4 regions of the Desulfovibrio sp. GTC20076 genome follow, and region 4 is predicted to be linked to each of the others. Evidence: riboswitches for the same ligand, from Rfam matches in the RefSeq annotation. Region 4 holds a riboswitch; each other region holds the start of a gene.
What was found. Region 4 has a riboswitch for cobalamin ahead of metE (5-methyltetrahydropteroyltriglutamate--homocysteine S-methyltransferase). Riboswitches for the same ligand answer to the same signal wherever they lie in the genome.

Region 1: another riboswitch for cobalamin. It lies ahead of ACZ495_RS07310 (FecCD family ABC transporter permease); the one in region 4 lies ahead of metE (5-methyltetrahydropteroyltriglutamate--homocysteine S-methyltransferase).
Region 2: another riboswitch for cobalamin. It lies ahead of ACZ495_RS11925 (sirohydrochlorin cobaltochelatase); the one in region 4 lies ahead of metE (5-methyltetrahydropteroyltriglutamate--homocysteine S-methyltransferase).
Region 3: another riboswitch for cobalamin. It lies ahead of ACZ495_RS05885 (anaerobic ribonucleoside triphosphate reductase); the one in region 4 lies ahead of metE (5-methyltetrahydropteroyltriglutamate--homocysteine S-methyltransferase).

Annotation. Positions count from the first base shown of each region.
Region 1 covers NZ_AP039366.1:1,665,244-1,669,991, reverse strand. Annotated here, with positions in the region: gene ACZ495_RS07330 (hypothetical protein) at 1-15, shown strand, start outside; gene ACZ495_RS07325 (metallophosphoesterase) at 291-980, opposite strand; gene ACZ495_RS07320 (5-formyltetrahydrofolate cyclo-ligase) at 1,053-1,847, shown strand; gene ACZ495_RS07315 (purine nucleoside phosphorylase YfiH/LACC1 family protein) at 1,838-2,596, shown strand; cobalamin riboswitch at 2,842-3,020, shown strand; gene ACZ495_RS07310 (FecCD family ABC transporter permease) at 3,188-4,282, shown strand; gene ACZ495_RS07305 (ABC transporter ATP-binding protein) at 4,366-4,748, shown strand, end outside.
Region 2 covers NZ_AP039366.1:2,723,309-2,728,056, reverse strand. Annotated here, with positions in the region: gene ACZ495_RS11935 (sensor domain-containing diguanylate cyclase) at 1-189, opposite strand, end outside; gene ACZ495_RS11930 (30S ribosomal protein S1) at 458-2,170, opposite strand; cobalamin riboswitch at 2,334-2,556, shown strand; gene ACZ495_RS11925 (sirohydrochlorin cobaltochelatase) at 2,590-3,504, shown strand; gene ACZ495_RS11920 (PAS domain-containing protein) at 3,825-4,616, shown strand.
Region 3 covers NZ_AP039366.1:1,331,872-1,336,619, reverse strand. Annotated here, with positions in the region: gene ACZ495_RS05890 (M16 family metallopeptidase) at 1-2,514, shown strand, start outside; cobalamin riboswitch at 3,121-3,302, shown strand; gene ACZ495_RS05885 (anaerobic ribonucleoside triphosphate reductase) at 3,498-4,748, shown strand, end outside.
Region 4 covers NZ_AP039366.1:2,424,023-2,428,770, forward strand. Annotated here, with positions in the region: gene ACZ495_RS10755 (tetratricopeptide repeat protein) at 1-1,177, shown strand, start outside; cobalamin riboswitch at 1,444-1,638, shown strand; gene metE (5-methyltetrahydropteroyltriglutamate--homocysteine S-methyltransferase) at 1,843-4,119, shown strand; gene ACZ495_RS10765 (AbrB family transcriptional regulator) at 4,243-4,743, opposite strand.

The DNA.
Region 1 (4,748 bases), 760 kb from region 4:
TGTTGCTATTCGTAACGAATCCACCGCAGCAGCACCGTTTGGCGCGCTTGTGCGGCAGACATGCTGGTCCGCTTTTCAGAGAGTACGTTTTTTTAAAAAATATGCAAGCTCCCCGTAGGGGTAAACTTGGGTGTAACATTTTATAATATATTGAAAAATAATCGTATTTCTATTTTTTATGCAACCGCATGCATTTTTGTTTTTTCGTGTGGGGCGCAATAAAAACGCCCGGTTTTTTGCAAACCGGGCGCGTATTTTTCTGGTTGTCATAGCAGGTTCCTGTCGTCTTGCTAGTCTTCTTCCAGCATCTTGAGCTCTGCCGACAACTGGCCGGAATTATAGCGCAGGAGCACATAGCCCCCTTGGGCCAGGGCGCCGGGATTGACCACGATGGTACGGCCCACGCGATCCACAGCTCTTGCCTCGTGTATATGGCCGCACAGGCAGATATCCGGCTGGGCCTCTTCAAGAAATTCACGCACCGCCGTAGAGCCGACATGAATGCCGCCGGGGATGACGTCGCAGGCGGTGTCCTTGGGCGGATTATGGGACACGAGTACGCTGTGCGGGTAATTGCGCGCCTTTTGCCAGCAGGTTTCAAGCCATGCCTCAAAGGCGGATTCGGGAAATTCGCTGGGCGTGCCGAACGGCGTGAACGTGGAAGCGCCAACACCAAAAATGGCGGTATCGGGCGTGAGTTCGCGGGTTACCGTGTGGAGGTTCCAGCCTTTCTCACTGAGCCACTGGTCCACCTCGGGGCGGTCCATATTTCCTATTTGCGCGAGAATCATTGAATTATGGCTGCGCAGGGCGTCCATGACCATTTCGGCCTGCTTGACGCCACCCGTGATGGTCAGGTCGCCGGTGACGATAATGCCGTCGGCCTGCGCCAGTTCGGGAATTTTGGCAAAGCGTTCGGTTTCATCATGAATGTCGCCCACGGCGATCCAGAGGTAATCCTGAGCGTCAGAGCTTGGCATGGCGGTGCATCCTTTGTTACATTGGCACTGCTGTATTATTGCCATACTTCATCATATAAGGAAAGGCCCGGCATGAGTGAAAAAAACACGGATCACGGCCCTTGCGGACGCTGCACACGGCCGCAGTCTGGCCATCCGGGTCAGGATGCCCGCCTCTCCGGAGCACGCCCCGGGCAGCCCGCCTCACAGTTAGACGCGGAGCAGGGGGAGGCCCCGGCGGCCAGCAAGCAGCGGCTGCGTGAGCGTATGGGCCGTCTGCGGCGCGAGCAGCCTGTAGAGCTTGCCGAAAGGCGCGCCCGGGCCGCACAGGAGCGCCTGCTTGATTCCCCCTGCTGGAAGCAGGCGGATTGCGTGGCTCTTTATGTGGGCATTAAGGACGAACTGGGCACCAGCCGTTTGCTGGAGCACGCCTGGAGCACCGGGCGCCTGGTATGGCTGCCCCGCGTGCGCCGGGGCAGCAGGGGGATTATGGATTTTGTGGCCTGTACCGGCCGGGATCAACTGCGGTCCGGCCCGTTTGGCTTGCTGGAACCTGATGCGGCTCTGCCGGGTGTGGGGCCTGAAGACATTTCTGCCCGGGCGGCTCGCAATGATGCCACTGCAGGCCAGGCAACAGCCGGCAGTGCGGCGATGGGCAGCCCGCCGTTTTTGCCGGATCTGATGGTCATTCCCGGTCTGGCTTTTGATGTTTCCGGCGGGCGCCTTGGGTATGGCGGCGGGTATTATGACCGTTTTCTGCAGGCCGGTCTTGATTGCCCGCGTGTGGGGCTGTGTTTTGACTTTCAGCTTGTTTCTGCCCTTCCTCTGGATCCGTGGGACCAGAGGGTTCACCATGTATGCACTGAAGAGCGTTTGCTGTGTCCATAAGCTATATTCCTTTCATGTTTCCGGGCTTGAATTCCGTCCGCTGTGTATTTCAGACCCGTCCAGGCGGCGCTTGCCTGGGTGAGTACGGCGGGGGCAATATTTCTTTCAGCGTTGGTGATGACGCAGCTCATGTGGCGGCCAATCGCCGTGACTTGCTGGCGTCTTTGAAAACTCAGGGCTTGAGCCAATGGGCCGAACTGTCCCAGGTGCATGGCCATGTGATGGTTTTTGAGCCGCAGCCTGTAGCCTGTGATGCCGCGCCTGCCGAAGAAGGCGACGGCATGGCTACTGCGCGGCCCGGCATGGGCCTGTTTATCAAAACGGCAGACTGCCAGCCCATTCTTCTGGCACACAAAAGCGGCCGGTATGTGGCGGCCATGCATGCGGGCTGGCGCGGCAACCGCTGTGATTTCCCCCTCACCGGCCTTGTGCGTTTTTGCGAGCGCTATGATCTCAAGCCGCAGGATGTTTTTGCCGTGCGCGGGCCGAGTCTTGGCCCAGGCATGGCGGAGTTTGTCAATTTTGACAGGGAGTGGGGCGCGGAATTCCGCCCGTGGTTTGACGAAGGCAGCCACACTATGGACCTCTGGAGCCTGACCCGGCATCAGCTCATGCTGGCTGGCCTGCCCGCGCGTAACATTTTTGGCTTGGATATCTGCACGGCCAGCAATAACGAACAGTTTTTCTCCTATCGCCGCGCGAAAGCCTCGGGGCGTCAGGCCAGCATTATCTGGATTCAGAACGGGTAGGGCGGGGCAGGTCTCGCGCAGCCAGTCTTGAAAGGGCCTCTGGCCTACGCCTGATGTTCCTCTGCACGGCGAGCTGGCAAGGTATTTTTGCCGCCCATTGCTTCGGTTCCCGTCTGTCGCCTGTGCGGCCTGAGGCTGACTGCCCTGTGTCTCCAGCGCCGTGCCGCAGGCGCGGCAGTCTTGGCGCACACACGCAGCCGCCTTGCCTGGGCCGCGTTCGGCATTGACAGCCCGCCTGCCCCCGCCTAAAGTATGCGCGGCAATGGTAGCCGGAACACCGGCTTGAAAAGGGAATCCCGTGCAATGCGGGAGCGGACCCGCCGCCGTAAGGTTCATGAACCTCGCACCATGCAGCGCCACTGGAAACGGGAAGGCCGGGGCGGGGGAACCAAGCCGGAAGACCTGCCTTGCCCTGCGGCCCGCGCATGACGCGCAGAGCCGCTGTTGCGGCCAGGGCCGCCACGGCAACGGGTTTTTGCCGGCAGGATTGAGGAAATACGGGCCTCTTCCGCCAATGCGCCAAACGGCGTACTGCGCGGGAGGGGCCTTTTTTATACACCCGGCGGCCTGCCGGGTGCGCAAAGGGCGGGCATGACCGCGACACCATATATATCCTCACATTCCGGCACTGCTTTTCCAAGGCTGTGGCCCGCATTTGCTGTTCTGACAGTCCTGTGGCTTGTTTCGCTGCCGCTGGCCTGTCTGCCCGGCCCTGTTTCGCTATCTGCGGAGCAGGTTTTTCATGCTCTGGCGGCCCAGTTGGGGCTGGTACAGGAGCCGCAGGACGCCTCCCTCATGCTGGTTGTAGGGCAGATACGGCTTGCCCGCGTGTGCCTTGCGGCTTTGTGCGGCGGCGCTTTGGCTGTGGCGGGCGTGGCCTTGCAGGGTGTGTTGCGCAATCCGCTCGCTGATCCTTTTACCTTGGGCATTTCTGCCGGAGCGGCTTGCGGGGCCAGTGTGGCCATCGCCTTGGGCGGCGTTCTGGCCGCAACCCTGAGCGCCCCTTTGGCTGCCCTGCGGCTGCCACTGCCCGGCCCTGCGGCCCTTGTGCCCCCTGCGGCCCTTGCCGGAGCGTTGCTGGCCCTTGCCGGGGCATTATGGCTCGGCCGGGGCGATGGCGGTTTCAGGCGTGAGAGCGTCATTCTGGCGGGCATTGCTGTGGCAGCTTTTCTGGGGGCGCTGGTGGCCCTGATCAAGGCGCTCAACGAAGAATCCGTCACGAGCATCGTGTTCTGGATTATGGGGTCTTTTCAAGGGCGCGGGTGGGACAGCCTGCCATTGCTGCTGCTGACTCTTGTGCCCGGTCTGCTGGCCGTGGGTATGGGCTGGCGGGCGCTGGACGTACTGGCGCTGGGGGATGAGCAGGCCGCCCAGCTTGGCCTGCATGTGGGCAGGGCGCGCCTGTGGCTGTTGGCCGGTGCAAGCTGCATGACGGCGGGCTGTGTGGCCGTGGCCGGGGTCATAGGTTTTGTGGGCCTGGTTGTGCCGCATGTGCTGCGTCTTGTTTTGGGCTGCGGGCATGGCCCTTTGCTGGCCGGAGCATTTTTCGGCGGCGGCGTGCTGCTGGTCTGGGCCGATGTGCTGGCCCGCTGCGTGCTTGACGGCGGGCAGGAACTGCCTGTGGGGGTGGTAACGGCCCTTGTGGGCGGACCATTTTTTGCCCTTCTGGTGCGGAGGCGCACATGACGCGCCCTCTACCCGTGCAGCCGGACCCGCCTCATGCTCCGGGCCGTGAGGCGTCCCCGGCTGCGCATGCCGGTGGGCCGCCCATACTTGAGGCGCGCGCCCTGTGTGCCGGTTACCGGGAACGCCCGGTCTTGCAGGAAATCTGTTTTACGGCGCGGCGTGGTGAATGTGTGGCCCTGCTGGGTCCCAACGGCAGCGGCAAGACTACGTTGTTGCGCTGTCTTTCCGGTGTGTTGCCGGCTGGGGCAGGAAGTGTTTTTTTGCAGGGCAGACCTCTTGCGGGCCTGAAGCCGCGCCAGCGCGCCCGCCTTGCCGCCGTGGTGCCGCAGGGCGGCCGGTTCCCCCAGGAACTGACAGCACGGCAGATGGTGTTGCTTGGCCGCTATCCACATCTTTCGTGGCTGGGCAGTTACGGGCGCCGCGACCATGAAGCCGTGGATGCCGCACTGGCAGCCTGCGAAGCAGA
Region 2 (4,748 bases), 300 kb from region 4:
CCTGTCTTCTTCCGGCAGGTATTCCAGGTCCAGAACAGTTTTTCCCAGAACGTCCTTTCTGCTCACGCCGAACATTTTTTCATATGCCCTGTTGATGAACGTAAAACGCAGGTCGGCACCCTTGACAAAGACGGCATTGGGCAGCGTGTCCAGAACGGTCATCAATGTGGCAAGACTGAGGCTGCTCATAGTTTTTACACGGCCCATCATGCGCGGCGCGGCCAAAGGCCCGAAGCCGCAGCAATGGCGTTAACAGGTGACAGGGATCAGCAATGTGGTTTTCCTGACTGTAAACGACATGGCTTCCTCTTTCCACTGGTAAAAAAGCCCGGAATAAACCGGACTGCCGAGCAGCAGGCAGTACCTCGCGGAGCCAGCCAAAACGCGACTGCGTCATATACCAATACAAAAGGGCGCCCCCACGGGGGCGCCCTTTTGCAGTATCTGGAAACAGCGTTTAGCTGTTTTCGCTTTCTTCAAACTTCTGCTTGAGCAGATCGCCCAGGCTCTGGCCGGATTCTTGCGGCCCGGAATGGAATTCCTTGGGCTTGCGGCGGTCTTCCACTTCCTGAATCTGCTTGATAGACAGACCCAGGCGGCGCTCTTCAGCGCTGACATGGATAACCTTGGCCTGAATTTCCTGGCCTTCTTTGTAGATTTCAGCCGGGGTCTTGACCTTTTTGCTGGACAGTTCGGAAACGTGCACCAGCCCTTCAATGCCTTCTTCCACTTCAACAAAGAGGCCGAAGTCGGTGATATTGGTCACAATGCCCTTGACGGTGCAACCCACGGGATAGGTGCTGGGCACATGGCCCCACGGATCGTCCACCAGCTGCTTGACGCCCAGGGTGAACTTTTCGTTCTCCTGGTCAACGGTCAGCACCTTGGCCTGCACGGTATCGCCCACCTTGTACATTTCGTTGGGGTGGCGCACCTTCTTGGTCCAGGAGATGTCGGACACGTGGATGAGGCCGTCAATGCCGTCTTCGATACCGATGAACATGCCGAATTCGGTGATGTTCTTGATAACGCCCTCAAGAATGGTGCCTTCAGGATACTTTTCGGCAACCAGTTCCCAGGGATTGGGACGAACCTGCTTCATGCCGAGGCTGATGCGCTTCTTTTCCCCGTCCACGCCCAGGATGACCACTTCGACTTCGTCGCCGGTGTGAACCATCTGGGAAGGATGGCGCAGTTTGCGCGTCCATGACATTTCAGAGATATGCACAAGGCCTTCAACGCCAGGCTCCAGCTCCACAAAGGCGCCGTAGTCAACCAGGTTGGTGACCTTGCCGGAGCATTTGGCCCCTTCGGGGAAGCGGGCGGAAATGTCCTGCCACGGATCGGGCACAAGCTGCTTGAGCCCCAGGGAAACCTTGTTGTTGTCGCGGTCAAAGGAAAGAACCTTGAGGGTCAGTTCCTGACCGATGGTGATCATTTCCTTGGGATGGCGGATGCGCTTCCAGCTCATGTCGGTGATGTGCAGAAGCCCGTCAAGGCCGCCCAGGTCAACAAACACGCCGTATTCGGTGATGTTTTTGGCCTTGCCTTCCACGGTCTGACCCTCTTCAAGGGTGCGCAGCAGATCCTGACGCTTGGAATCGCGCTCTTCTTCAAGCAGCACGCGGCGGGAAACGATAACGTTGCTGCGGCGGCGGTTGATTTTGAGCACGCGGAACTCGAACTCCTGGTTGACCAGGGCGTCCATGTCCGGCACGGGGCGCAGGTCCACATGGGAACCGGGCAAAAAGGCCTCTACTCCGCCGATATCCACAGTGTAGCCGCCCTTGATGCGACGCACAATGTGGCCCGTGATGACCCTGTTGTTTTCCTGCACGTCTTCGAGCTGGTCGAAAACCTGCATGCGTTTGGCCTTTTCAAAAGAAAGGGTGATGGTTCCGTCGTTTTCGTTCTTGCGAACAACGTACACGTCCACCTTGTCGCCCACGGCAACGCCGATGTTTCCGGCGGCATCGCGAAATTCGGCCGTGGGGATCTGCCCCTCGGACTTGAAGTTCACGTCCACCAGCACATTGTCGTCATCCACACGAACGATCTCACCCTTGGTGATAGAGCCTTCTTCAAGGTCGCCAAAATCGGAAGTGAGGTAGTTTTCGAGGGCACTCTCGAAATTCATTTCGGTTTCGTGCCCGGTTTCCAAACCTGCCATATGTCCAGCCTCCAAACATGATTTCCCTAATACAAGGGAGGCCGCATAAGTACCAGAATTCTGCCGAAAGAACAAGGAAAAATCCGCCAAAAATGGCCTCCGGAGCCGAAAACCGGTTCCGAAGTCCCTGTATTTCCCCGGCTGGCGCAAGCCACCGCCTGCCTTGACATTTACCGCGCCCTGTTGTCCTCTGTCGTTTTGGCGGGGAATTTCGTGCAAATCGAAAACAGTCGCGCTGCGGTAAGAGGGGACAAAGCTTCTTCATGCTGTTCTGAAGAGCGGCATGCGACAGCCAGTCGCATATGCGGTGAAGGCGAAGCCAAGGCGCGGGCCATATGGCCCCACAGCCCTCAAGTCCGAACATCCGCCGGGGCCGGTGCCCTTTGCGAACCTTTCAACGCGAAATTGAGGAGGTTGCCATGCCGCGTATCCTTTCACATGCGGGGTTTCGCCCGCTGCTTTTCGTTCTGCTGCTGCTCGCGAGCCTGTGCCTGCACGGCACAAGCCATGCCGCCGATGCCCCCAAGGAAGGGGTGCTGCTGGTGGCCTTCGGCACCAGCGTTCCCGAGGGCATGCCCGCCTTCAATGCCGTAGATGCTGAATTTAAAAAGGCTTTTCCCGGATCGCCCGTGGTGTGGGCCTATACATCACAGATCATTCGTAAAAAACTGGCCGAACAGGGCCAGCCCGTGGGCGGCATCAGCGATGGCATGGCCCAGCTTGCCAAAGACGGCGTAAAGGTTGTGCGCGTGCAGTCGCTGCATGTGCTTGGCGGCGAAGAATTTTCAGCCCTTGAACGCGCAGTTCTGCTTGACGTGAGCAAACATCCGGGCCGTTTCGACGCGGTTTTCCTGGGCCGCCCCCTGCTGGAATCCAGGGCCGATGCGCAGGAACTGGCTGCGATCCTGCTGGCTGACACCAAAAAAGCCCGCGGCAAAAATACTGCCCTTGTGCTTATGGGCCACGGCCAGAGCCACGGGCGCGCCGACCTTGCCTTTGAAGGCGTATGCGCCGTGTTCAAGGCTGCGGACAAAAAGGTCCACATGGCCACAGTAGAGGGCGCGCGCACCTTTGAAGACCTGCTCAAGGAACTCAAAGCCGCCAAGGTCAAGCAGGTGGTACTAGCCCCGCTGATGCTGGTTGCCGGAGACCACGCCCGCAACGACCTTGCCGGCGACGAGGAAGACTCGTGGGCCAGCCAGCTCAAAAAAGCGGGCATCAAGGTTGACGCCCACCTCAAAGGCCTGGGCGAGATGCCCGGCACGGCCGCCATTTTCGTGCGCCATGCCAAGGAAAGTGCCGACGACCTGACCAGGGAACCCAGAAAGCCGTAACAGGCCGCATAAGCGCCTGCTGGCTGCCGTCCCGCACGGGCGCGTTACAACAATGTCAGGTGCGCGGGCCGGGCCATGCCCCGGGCCGCGCACCTTTTTTGCATTTCCCGCCCATGCCGGACGGCCGGGCCTGCCACGGCAGACAGGCCTGCAAGGCAGATGCCCCCGATGCCGCCAGCAACTCTTCTGCCCGATTGTGGGATCTTGGGGTACACAATATCTGTTTTTTTGTGTAGCATGCCTTAAAATTTCATCCTTAACACGCCGGATGGCCTTTTTTCGGCCACAGTCCGGTTCCCTGTCCGCCGGGGGAGGCCCGCATGCCCAAGCAAAGTCGCAAGATATCCCCGCCGCGCGCCGCCGCACAACCCCGCCGCACAGCCAGAAGCGGACGCGCCTACCCGCAGGATACGGAAAAAACCGCCAGCCACAAGGCCGAGGCACAAGCCATATTCGCCAATGCCAAACGCATGGCGGCAATGATGGCCCGCACTCTTGGCCCCTTTTGCGAGGTGGCCGTGCACGATTTTAGCGATCTTGAGCACTCCATCATCCACATTGAAGGCGCCCTTACCGGCCGTAACGTAGGCGCTCCGGCCACAAACATGGTCACCAAGGCCTGGCGGCAGGGCGGCGACAATGTGCAGGACATCATTGCCTATTCCGCCGCAACCCCCTCGGGACGGACACTCAAGTCCTCCATCAGCTTTTTGCGCAACAGTGAAGAACAGGTCATCGGGGCGGTCTGCATGCATTTTGACCTGACAGACCTGGAGCGCTTTCAGGGGGTTCTGCATGCCCTGCTGCGTTTTGAAAGCGCCCCCGGCAAGGAAATGAGCGAGGCCTTTCCCTCCTGCCTCGGCGAGACAAGCGATGCCATCATTGAAACGGCCATCCGCCGGGCGGGCAAACATCCTGCCACCATGACGCGTGAAGAAAAACTGCATTTTGTGCGCATTATGGATGAAGAAGGGGCTTTTCTCATCAAGGGTATGGTGCAGTACCTGGCAAAGGCCATGCGCGTGTCCATCTACACCGTGTACAATTACATGCGCCAGATCAAGGAAGACGCCAGCCGCGAGGCGGCCTCGGGCCAGAAAAAGGCTGATTAGAGCCTTTTTAACGTGAAAATGCTCTGGCGCCTGCGCGCGCAGGCGCTCACCGTGGGGATACGAGGGCAATTTTTTGGTGCTGTTACACGCCGGAACGGCGTGCCGTCACTTTTGAGAGTGTACATTCTCAAA
Region 3 (4,748 bases), 1.1 Mb from region 4:
GGGCTTACCGTCTATATTCTGAAGGATGTACGTTTTCCCCTTGTAGCCACGCGCCTGTATGTACGCACAGGCTCTGCCAATGAAAAGCCTGATCAGGCGGGTATCAGTCACCTGCTTGAGCATATGGTGTTCAAGGGTACGGAGCACAGGCCAAAGGGCCAGGTGGCTCAGGATGTGGAGGCGCTGGGCGGCTACCTCAATGCTGCCACCAGCTTTGACAAGACATGGTACATGACCGATATGCCCGCCGCGCATTGGCGCACCGGCATGGATGTGGTCAAGGAAATGGCTTTCCAGCCTTCGCTGGATCCAAAAGAGCTGGAATCTGAAAAGGAAGTGGTCATTTCCGAGCTTGAAGGCGATCAGGACTCGCCCATGAGCAGGCTTTTTGAAAGCCTGCAGACTTCTGCCTTGCAAAACACGGTTTACGGGCGGCCCATCATCGGCTTTAAAGACACCATCCGGGCAGTCACGGCCGAAGATCTGCGTGCGTATGTGCGGCACTGGTATCAACCGCAAAACATGCTGCTGCTGGTAGCCGGCGATATTGATCCGCAGGCGGTGCTGGCGTATAGCCAGAAGCTTTTTGGCGGCCTGACCAATAACGGCGACCTTGCCGAACCGCAACCCGTAAATCTGGCCGATGCTTCGGGCGGGCCGCGGGTAGAGGTTATCTACGGCCCCTGGAGCAAGGTTTATATGGGTATGGCTTTTCCCGTACCCGGCCTGCGCGACCTGCGTTCTGTGGATCTGGATGTGCTCTGCTATCTCCTGGGTGGCGACGGTACATCCGAACTGTACCGCAAGTTCAAATATGAAAAACAGATGGTAGACAGCATCGGCATGGGCAACATGAGCCTGTCCCGTGCTGGTCTTGTCTATCTGAGCGCCCAGCTTGATGTGGACAAGGTGGAGCCCTTCTGGCGTGAACTGACCAGGGACATGGCGGCCCTCAAGGCCGGGCAGTTCAGGCCGGAAGCCATTGAGCGGGCCAGGTTCAACCTTGAGGATAATATGGACAGGGCAGGCGAGACCCTCAATGGTCTTGCTTCATGGCTCGGCACTGTACAGTTTGAACTGGGGGGCAAACAGGCCGAGATGAACCTGCGTTTTGCCCAGCGCAATGTGGATGTACCACAACTGGCTCAGGCCCTTGAGCTGTGGCTCAACCCCCGGCAGGCGCGTGTGCGCGTGCTGGCCCCGGAAGGAGCGAAGCTTCCTGACCTGGAGGCCATCCTGCAGCAGAACTGGCCCGGGCCTGAAAGTGATCAGGTGCGAAAGGCACGGGCTTCAAAGGCGGGCGAGCGCGAAGTGGTACAGCTGGGCGCTGGCCGCACCCTCATTTTACAACCTGACGCCACGGTTCCCTACGTGGCCGTTGATATGATGCTCCCGGGCGGCAACGCTTTACTCAAGCCAGATTGCCAAGGACTTGCTGGCCTTACGGCCCGCGCGCTTACCTCGGGCATCGGCACGCTGGACGCCCAGGGTGTGGAACGCTTTTTTTCCGACCGCGCAGCGGCCATAGATGCCAGTGCCGGGCTGCAGAGCTTTACCCTCTCCATTACCGGCCCGGCGCGCTTCAATGCAGACTATTTCGCCATACTGGGCGAAGCGTTGCGCAGCCCCAGGTTTGAAGAAAAGGAAATACGACGTGAAGCGGACAATATGAAAGCCGCCATACGTCAACGGTCCGACAGGCCTTCGTCCTACCTGTTTTCCAAGCTCAACGGATTTCTTTTCCCTGGCGGCCAACCTTACGGCTATGACGGCCTGGGTAATGCGGAAAACCTCGACCGTTTTGGGGGCAAGGATGTACGCGCCTTCTGGCAGGAACAGATGGGACAGCCCTGGGTCCTTTCCATAGCCGGAGACTTCGACCGTGAGGCCGTGCTGGCCTTAGCCCGGTCCTTGCCTGTACCCCGCACAGATATCCCCGCGCCGGGCGCTCCGGCATGGGGGCATGATAAAAAACTCGACCTGCACCTCCCTGGCCGCAATCAGGCGCATGTGCTCCAGGTTTTCAAGGCTGTGCCGCCTACCCATGAGGATGCGCCGGCCCTGATGCTGCTTCAGGCCGTGCTTTCCGGTCAGAGCGGTCTGCTGTTCAGCCAGTTGAGAGATGTGGAAGGCCTGGGTTACACGGTGACGGCTTTTTATCGCAGTATGCCCGAAGCAGGAATGATGGCTTTTTACATAGGCACTACTCCGGACAAAGTGGAGCAGGCCCGTAAAGGTTTTGGCAAGATTATTGCCGACATCAAGGCAAAACCCCTGTCGGCTGCGCAACTGGAGGCCGGGGCAAACCGTCTGCTTGGCGCATACTTTCGCGAACGGCAAAGCCTGGGCGCACGGGCTGCGGATGCCGCCGGTGATGCCCTTTTGCGCCGCCCCTATGACTTTGACCGCCAGCTTATTGAAAAGGCCGCAACCCTGACGCCTGCTCAGGTGCAGGCCGTGGCCAGGAAATATCTGGAGCAGGAAAACGCTTACGAACTGGTGCTCTTGCCCTGACAATACCTGTAGTTCCGCGAAGGTGCGTGACGACAGTGTGTTTTGCCCCCATCAGGCCTTTCAGGTGAAGCCTCTTGCGCGAACCTGGAGCCTGATGGGGTTTTGCATGGCAATAAGAAGAAGGGCAGGCCTGTTTCACAAAGAAACGGCTATGGCCGAAAGTCGGCACGTACCGTCAGTATCGGCGTTTTTTTACTGTCTGTGAAGGAGGGGAAGTGCTGCCTCCAGCTTGTCAGGAATATTTATCGAAAAAAAATGACCTGAAAAAAACGGCCACTAGCGCGGGTTTTTAGCTGCTAACTTCAAAAATCCGCTTGTATCAAGGACTTGAGCAGCCTTGAAATCATCTTCGCAGTGCGCTAGGTTGCAGATCCGCACTGAGGGAAGTCACCAGCCAGCATATCAGGCTGCGGAACTTTCAATAGCGGTTCCGGCAGTGTTAAGCAGGGCAGAGCCCCCATTCTCGCCCTGTGCTCTTTTGCGGTCTTTTTTCAGTCCTGCTTAACGAGCGTAATTAAAAATTTTTCTTAATATAAACTAAACTGTTCCCATGCACCTAGGAAGTCTTTTTTACCAACCCCAATTGACATGAAGCGGTTCTTTTGAGATTTTCTAGACATTGAAAGTGCCCCACCGGGCTTAATCGGGAATCCCGTGAAAAGCGGGAGCGGACCCGCCGCCGTAAGCCGGGCAACAAACTGTCTTTCACCATGCGCCACTGGGTTCAGCCCGGGAAGGCCGAAAGATGGCCGGCAAGCCGGAAGACCTGCTTTCAACTTACCTTCAAAGGGTGATGGGTATCCCCTGTAACCCCAATAAGGACAACCGACACGGGGCTTTTGTCGGTCAGTCCCCCCGCTGAGGGCGGTCTGCCTTCGGCTGCAGGCATGTTCCTGTTATTTTGTTTGCCCCTCCATTAGGTATCGGTATTTGCGTCCATATTCTGGACGGCCCTGTTCACTATGTTCCGGGAGCTTTCTTCCATGCCCGCCAGCATCATCAAGCGCGATGGCACGGCAGTGCCCTTTGATTCAGTCAAGATCCTCAACGCCATCACCAAGGCCAATCAGGCTGTGGGGGGCGAGGATATGTCCCCCACTGACCTTTTATTCGTCACCGAAAAAGTTTGCAAAAAGCTGAATGAACGTGGTCTGAAGCACGTTGAAGAAATTCAGGACGTGGTTGAAGAATCATTGATTCAGTATGATTACGCCAAAACCGCCAAGGCCTACATCCTGTATCGTGCCGAGCATACGAAAATTCGCAATGCGGAATCGTATCTCATGGATATTTATAAAAAGCTGACGTATTCCGCCGCCATCCATGAGGATATCAAGCGCGAAAACGCCAATATTGACGGCGATACGGCCATGGGCACCATGCTCAAATACGGCTCCGAAGGGTCAAAATTTTTCATAGATAACTATATCTTACCCAAAGACGCTTCGGCAGCCCATATTCACGGTGATATTCATATTCACGACAAAGATTTCTATATGCTCACGGAAACGTGCTGCCAGATAGATCTTATCCCCCTGTTTAAAAATGGTTTTTCTACTGGGCACGGGTATTTGCGTGAACCGAATTCCATTGAAAGCTATTCGGCCCTGGCCTGCATAGCCATTCAGGCCAACCAGAATGAAATGCACGGCGGTCAGAGCGTGCCTCATTTCGACTTTGCCATGGCCGAGGGGGTTGTAAAAACCTACCGCAAGGAATACGAGCGCGCTTTTTCTTCTTTTGTGCGCATTGTTTTGCATGTGGACGCAAGAGAAGCGGCTGCCTTTACTGAAAAGCTGCTTGCTGAGGCGGCGCTGTGCCCCCGTCTCGGCTCTGTGGACGCGCTGTGCCGCCGTCTTGGCGAAGTTGCCCCCGAAGGGCAGGAGGCCATGGTGGCCGAAGCCCACGCCTACGCTGTTGAAGAAGCCCTCAAATACACCGAACGCCGCACCTATCAGGCTATGGAAGCCCTTATCCATAACCTGAATACTATGAATTCCCGTGCGGGCGCCCAGGTGCCTTTCAGCTCCATCAACTATGGTACGGACGTTTCAGCCGAAGGGCGCATGGTCACAAAAAACCTGCTCAAAGCCACCAAGGCCGGATTGGGGAATGGAGAAACCTCCATCTTTCCCGTGCAGATTTTCAAGGTCAAGTCCGGGGTCAACTATAACAGCGAAGATCCCAACTACGATCTTTTCAAACTGGCCATAGACGTTTCAGCCATGCGGCTT
Region 4 (4,748 bases):
GGAAAAGGCACGTTGCAGTTCCCGGCCCGCCAAGGCTACGGAAACTGCCGGTCCGGAGGCCTCCCGCCCGGCGGCAGACCATGCCGGTACGCCGACTTCCGTACCGCCCCCGGCCGCAAAGGAAGAAAACACGCCCCCGGATGTGCCGGAAACCCCAAAAGCGGAAAGCCCCTTTACACCCGGCAGCCCCGAAGCACAGGCCAATGAGGCCTACCAGAAAGGTGATTTTGCCCAGGCGCGGGCCATCTGGCAGCACCTTGCGGATGGCGGCGACGGGCAGTCCATGAACAATCTGGGCGTGCTTTATGATCTCGGTCTGGGGGTAGAGCCTGACGAAGGGCGCGCCCTGCACTGGTTTGCCCAGTCTGCGGCAGCGGGGCATCCCTCAGGCATGAGCAATTACGGCCGCATGCTGGAACAGGGACGTGGCATTGAAGCCAACCCCCACGAGGCTGCCCGCTGGTTTGACCTCGCGGCCCGACAGGGCCAGCCCGAAGCCCAGTACAATCTGGGGCTTATGTATGAAAGCGGTCACGGCGTATCCCGCGACTACAAGGCCGCCGCCGCATGGTACAGCCGCGCAGCAGCCCAGCAGCAGATAGACGCGCTCGCCCGGCTGGGCCATCTCTATCGCGCCGGAGAGGGTGTGGAAAAGAATGCGGCACGAGCCACGCTTTTACTCTATGCGGCAGCCATGCGCGGCTCTGTTCATGCCATGAAAGAGCTGGAGGCCATGGCCGAAGCCTCCGGAGTACGCCACGGAGCCGTGCTTTTCGGGCAACGGCTGGATACGGCCAACCGCACGGCCATGCGCGACACGCTTTCCAGGGCCGGCATGCAGCCGTCCCGGCAGGACGATGCCTATATCTGCGACCTGTATATCCCCGGCGCCCTTGTACCCGGCGCACGGCAAATGGCTCTTTGCTACGGCCCGGGCAGGCCCGCGCCTCTGGGCTTTGTAGAACTGGAATATGCCGCCCCCCACAAGGACACCGCCCAGAGCATCATGCGCATGGTCAGTGAGCGCTTCGGGCCGCCATCCGCCGGAGAAGGGGACGACGGACACATCTGGAATCTCGGTACGGTCATCGTGGCCACGCGCTACAACCCCGCGCAACAGACGGTCAGCCTCATGTATATGGTTCCCGCCATCTACCACCTGACACGCCAGGACTAGGCCGCCGGCCCCATGGCCATGACCGCAATGGCTGCTCCGGCTGCGTCAGCGCTTGCCACGCGGCAGGCTTCTTTTTGCCTCGCGTTCCCACATCTACAGCAACGGCTGAAGCAGTTCTGCTGCTTCCATCCATAACGTCCCTTCAGGTTGCTACCGTCCTCTCCCTGCCAGAGGCGTAGACTGCGCAGCATCGGCCTGCATCCGCAACCCGCCCGGCCGTAACAGACAGAAATCTTCCGGAGGGGCTGCACCAGTCTTGACACGAATGACCGCTTATAATATCAGGTTATCTCAATATAGTGATGAGAAACGGAAAACGGTGAAAATCCGTTGCGGACGCGCCACTGTAACCGGCACACACCCCGCGCCGCGCCACTGTTCTGCTGAACGGGAAGACGCGGCCACGCGCTACATACGCGCAGGGGCCGGAAGCCAGGAGACGCCTCGTCACGGCCGCCACCCGGCGGCACGGCAGTACTGTCTCGCGTTCAGGCAAGCGCCAGGCCCGGCTTTTTAGCCGGCCAGGTCATGTGCATCCGTGATGCGCATGCCGGCAGGTTTTCGTACCTGCCGTGAAGAGGAACCGGGAGCCTCCTCCCTCTTCAGGTATAAACGCTCTCCGCGTGAAAAGACTGCCCTTTCAACACCATATGAAAGGAGCAACCATGCAGACCCACATCCTCGGCTTTCCTTCCATCGGCAGGCACCGGGAGCTCAAACTGGCTCTCGAATCCTTCTGGCGAGGTGACACGTGCGCCCAGACCCTCAAGGAAACCGCCCACAACCTTCAGCACCAGCACTGGAACATTCAGCAGCAGGCCGGACTGACCCATGTCGCCACTGGTGATTTTTCCCTGTATGACCGCATGCTGGACACAAGCATCATGCTCGGGGCCATCCCGTCGCGTTTTGCGCCCTGCGACCGGGGCGGCAAGGATGAGTCTGCCCGCTACTTTGCCATGGCACGCGGCGATGCCTCGCGCAACATCCCTGCCCTGGAAATGACCAAGTGGTTTGATACCAACTATCACTACCTTGTGCCGGAAATCGAACCCGATGCCGTATGGACTCCCGGTGAACATCCCGTGCTTGAAGCCACAATGCGGGCAGCCGCTTTGGGTTTCAGTCCCAAACCTGCCGTCATCGGGCCTTTTACCTGGCTGGCGCTGGCCAAAGGTCAGGCAAAGGCGGATCCCTGGGCGCGCCTGGACGAGGTTCTGGCTGCCTATGCCGCCCTCATCAGACGGCTGGCTCCCCTCTGTACCCTGATACAGATTGAAGAACCTGTGCTCGGCACAGATCTTTTGCCCGATGCTGCTGCCCAACGCTTTACTGCGGCCTATGGGGCACTCAATACAGCGGCCGGCACGGCATCATGCGGACTCATGCTCACAACCTATTTTGGCCCGCTGACGCGGCACCTGCCCCTGGCTGTAAACAGCGGTTGCGCAGCCCTGCACATCGATCTTGTGCGCGCTCCCGGGCAGCTTGACGATGTTCTGTCGGCCCTGCCCGATGGCACGGCCCTGTCCCTAGGGCTTGTGGACGGCCGCAACATCTGGAAAGCCAGCTACGCGCAGGCAACGCAGCTTGCGCAGCGCGCTGCAAAAAAGCTTGGCAGCCATCGCATCCTGCTTGGCTCTTCCTGCTCCCTTCTGCATTGCCCTGTGGATCTTGCAGAGGAAACGGAACTGCCCCCTGCTGTCAGAAACCGTATGGCCTTTGCCGTGCAAAAATGTTCGGAACTGGCCGACCTTGCAACCATTGCCTGCGGCAACGGCTCTGACCTGCTCACTGCCAATGCCGGGCAAATGGAAAGTGCCCGGCAGTACGAAGGCACCGTACTGCCTGCTGTGCGCCAACGCACGGCAGCCGTTACCCCGGCCATGCTGACCCGCCGCTCTTGCCGCAGCGCGCGACGCGCGGCTCAGAACTGGCTGGGTCTGCCCCTTCTGCCCACAACAACCATAGGCTCTTTTCCGCAAACTGCGCACATCCGCAAAACGCGACAGGCTTTCAGGCAGGGCCAGATGGACAGCCATGCCTATGAAGCGGCCATTCAGGAAGAAATAGCCGCCTGCATCAAAAAGCAGGAGGTACTGGGACTGGATGTGCTGGTTCACGGCGAAGCCGAGCGCAACGACATGGTGGAATACTTTGGCCAGCAGCTGGGCGGGTTCTGCTTTACCCGCAACGGATGGGTGCAGAGCTATGGCAGCCGCTGCGTCAAGCCGCCTGTCATTTACGGCGATGTGTACCGTAAGGAAGCCATGACGGTACGCTGGGCGCGCTATGCACAATCACTGACACAAAAACCCGTCAAAGGCATGCTTACCGGCCCGGTGACCATCCTCTGCTGGAGTTTTGTGCGCGATGACCTGCCACGTAGCGAGGTATGCCGCCAGATTGCACTGGCTATCCGCGATGAGGTGCAGGATCTTGAAAAGGCTGGAATCGGCGTTATCCAGATTGACGAGGCCGCCCTGCGGGAAGGCATGCCGCTGACCGCCGGCGAAGCTGAAAAATATCTGCAATGGGCCGTGGATGCTTTTCTTCTGGCTTCCACCGGCGTGGAAGACCGCACGCAGATACATACCCACATGTGTTACAGTGAGTTCAATGCCATTCTGCCGGCCATTGCGCGCATGGATGCGGACGTCATCAGCATCGAATCCAGCCGCAGCGGCATGGAACTGCTGGATGCCTTTACCCGTTTTCACTATGACGGGCAGGTAGGCCCCGGCGTATATGATATTCACAGCCCGCGCATCCCCACAGCCCATGAAATGGCGCGCCTGCTGCACCTGGCTCTGAAGCATATCGACAAGGATCGGCTATGGGTCAATCCGGACTGCGGTCTCAAGACCCGCCAGTGGGATGAAGCATGGCCTGCGCTGGAAAACATGATTGCCGCCGCCTTGCGTGTGCGGGCAGAACTGTAAGCGCGCAAACATGACAACACCGGCTGGAGGCAGGTATGACAATGCCTCCAGCCGGAAATTTACGGGCAGCATGCTGGCAGAAGGATATTCCGCAAGCGTGGGCACGGTTTTCCGTTTGCTGACCTACTTTATAAGGGCTGTCAGCAACTTGGCGACCAGAGGGGACAGCAGCACAATGGCGTAAATACGCACCAGGTGATACACCATCACCACAGGGGCTTCATTGCCCGCATCTCCTGCCAGAGCCACAATGGCATTGAAGCCGCCCGGGCTGGTGGCAAGATAGGCCCCCCCGGCGCTCATGCCGCCAAAGCGCATGCTCACCCAGGCGCAGAACAGGCCCGCCAGCAGTATGATGACGGTAGACAGCAGCATTATGGGCCAGGTGGAACGGATCACAGCCAGCATGTCAGGGCTGTACATATTGCCCACAATCACTCCCACGCAGCCATAGATCACATAGCGTATCCAGTGCGGTATTTCGGGTGTACTCACGGAACCGAAGGTCTTGAAAATAACCACGGCCAGCATGGCTCCTGTCATGGGGCCGCCGGGCAGATCAAAATAGTCGAACACCAGGCCGCCCGCCAGGCCCACGGCAAAAAGCACTATCAGCGTCATCATATATC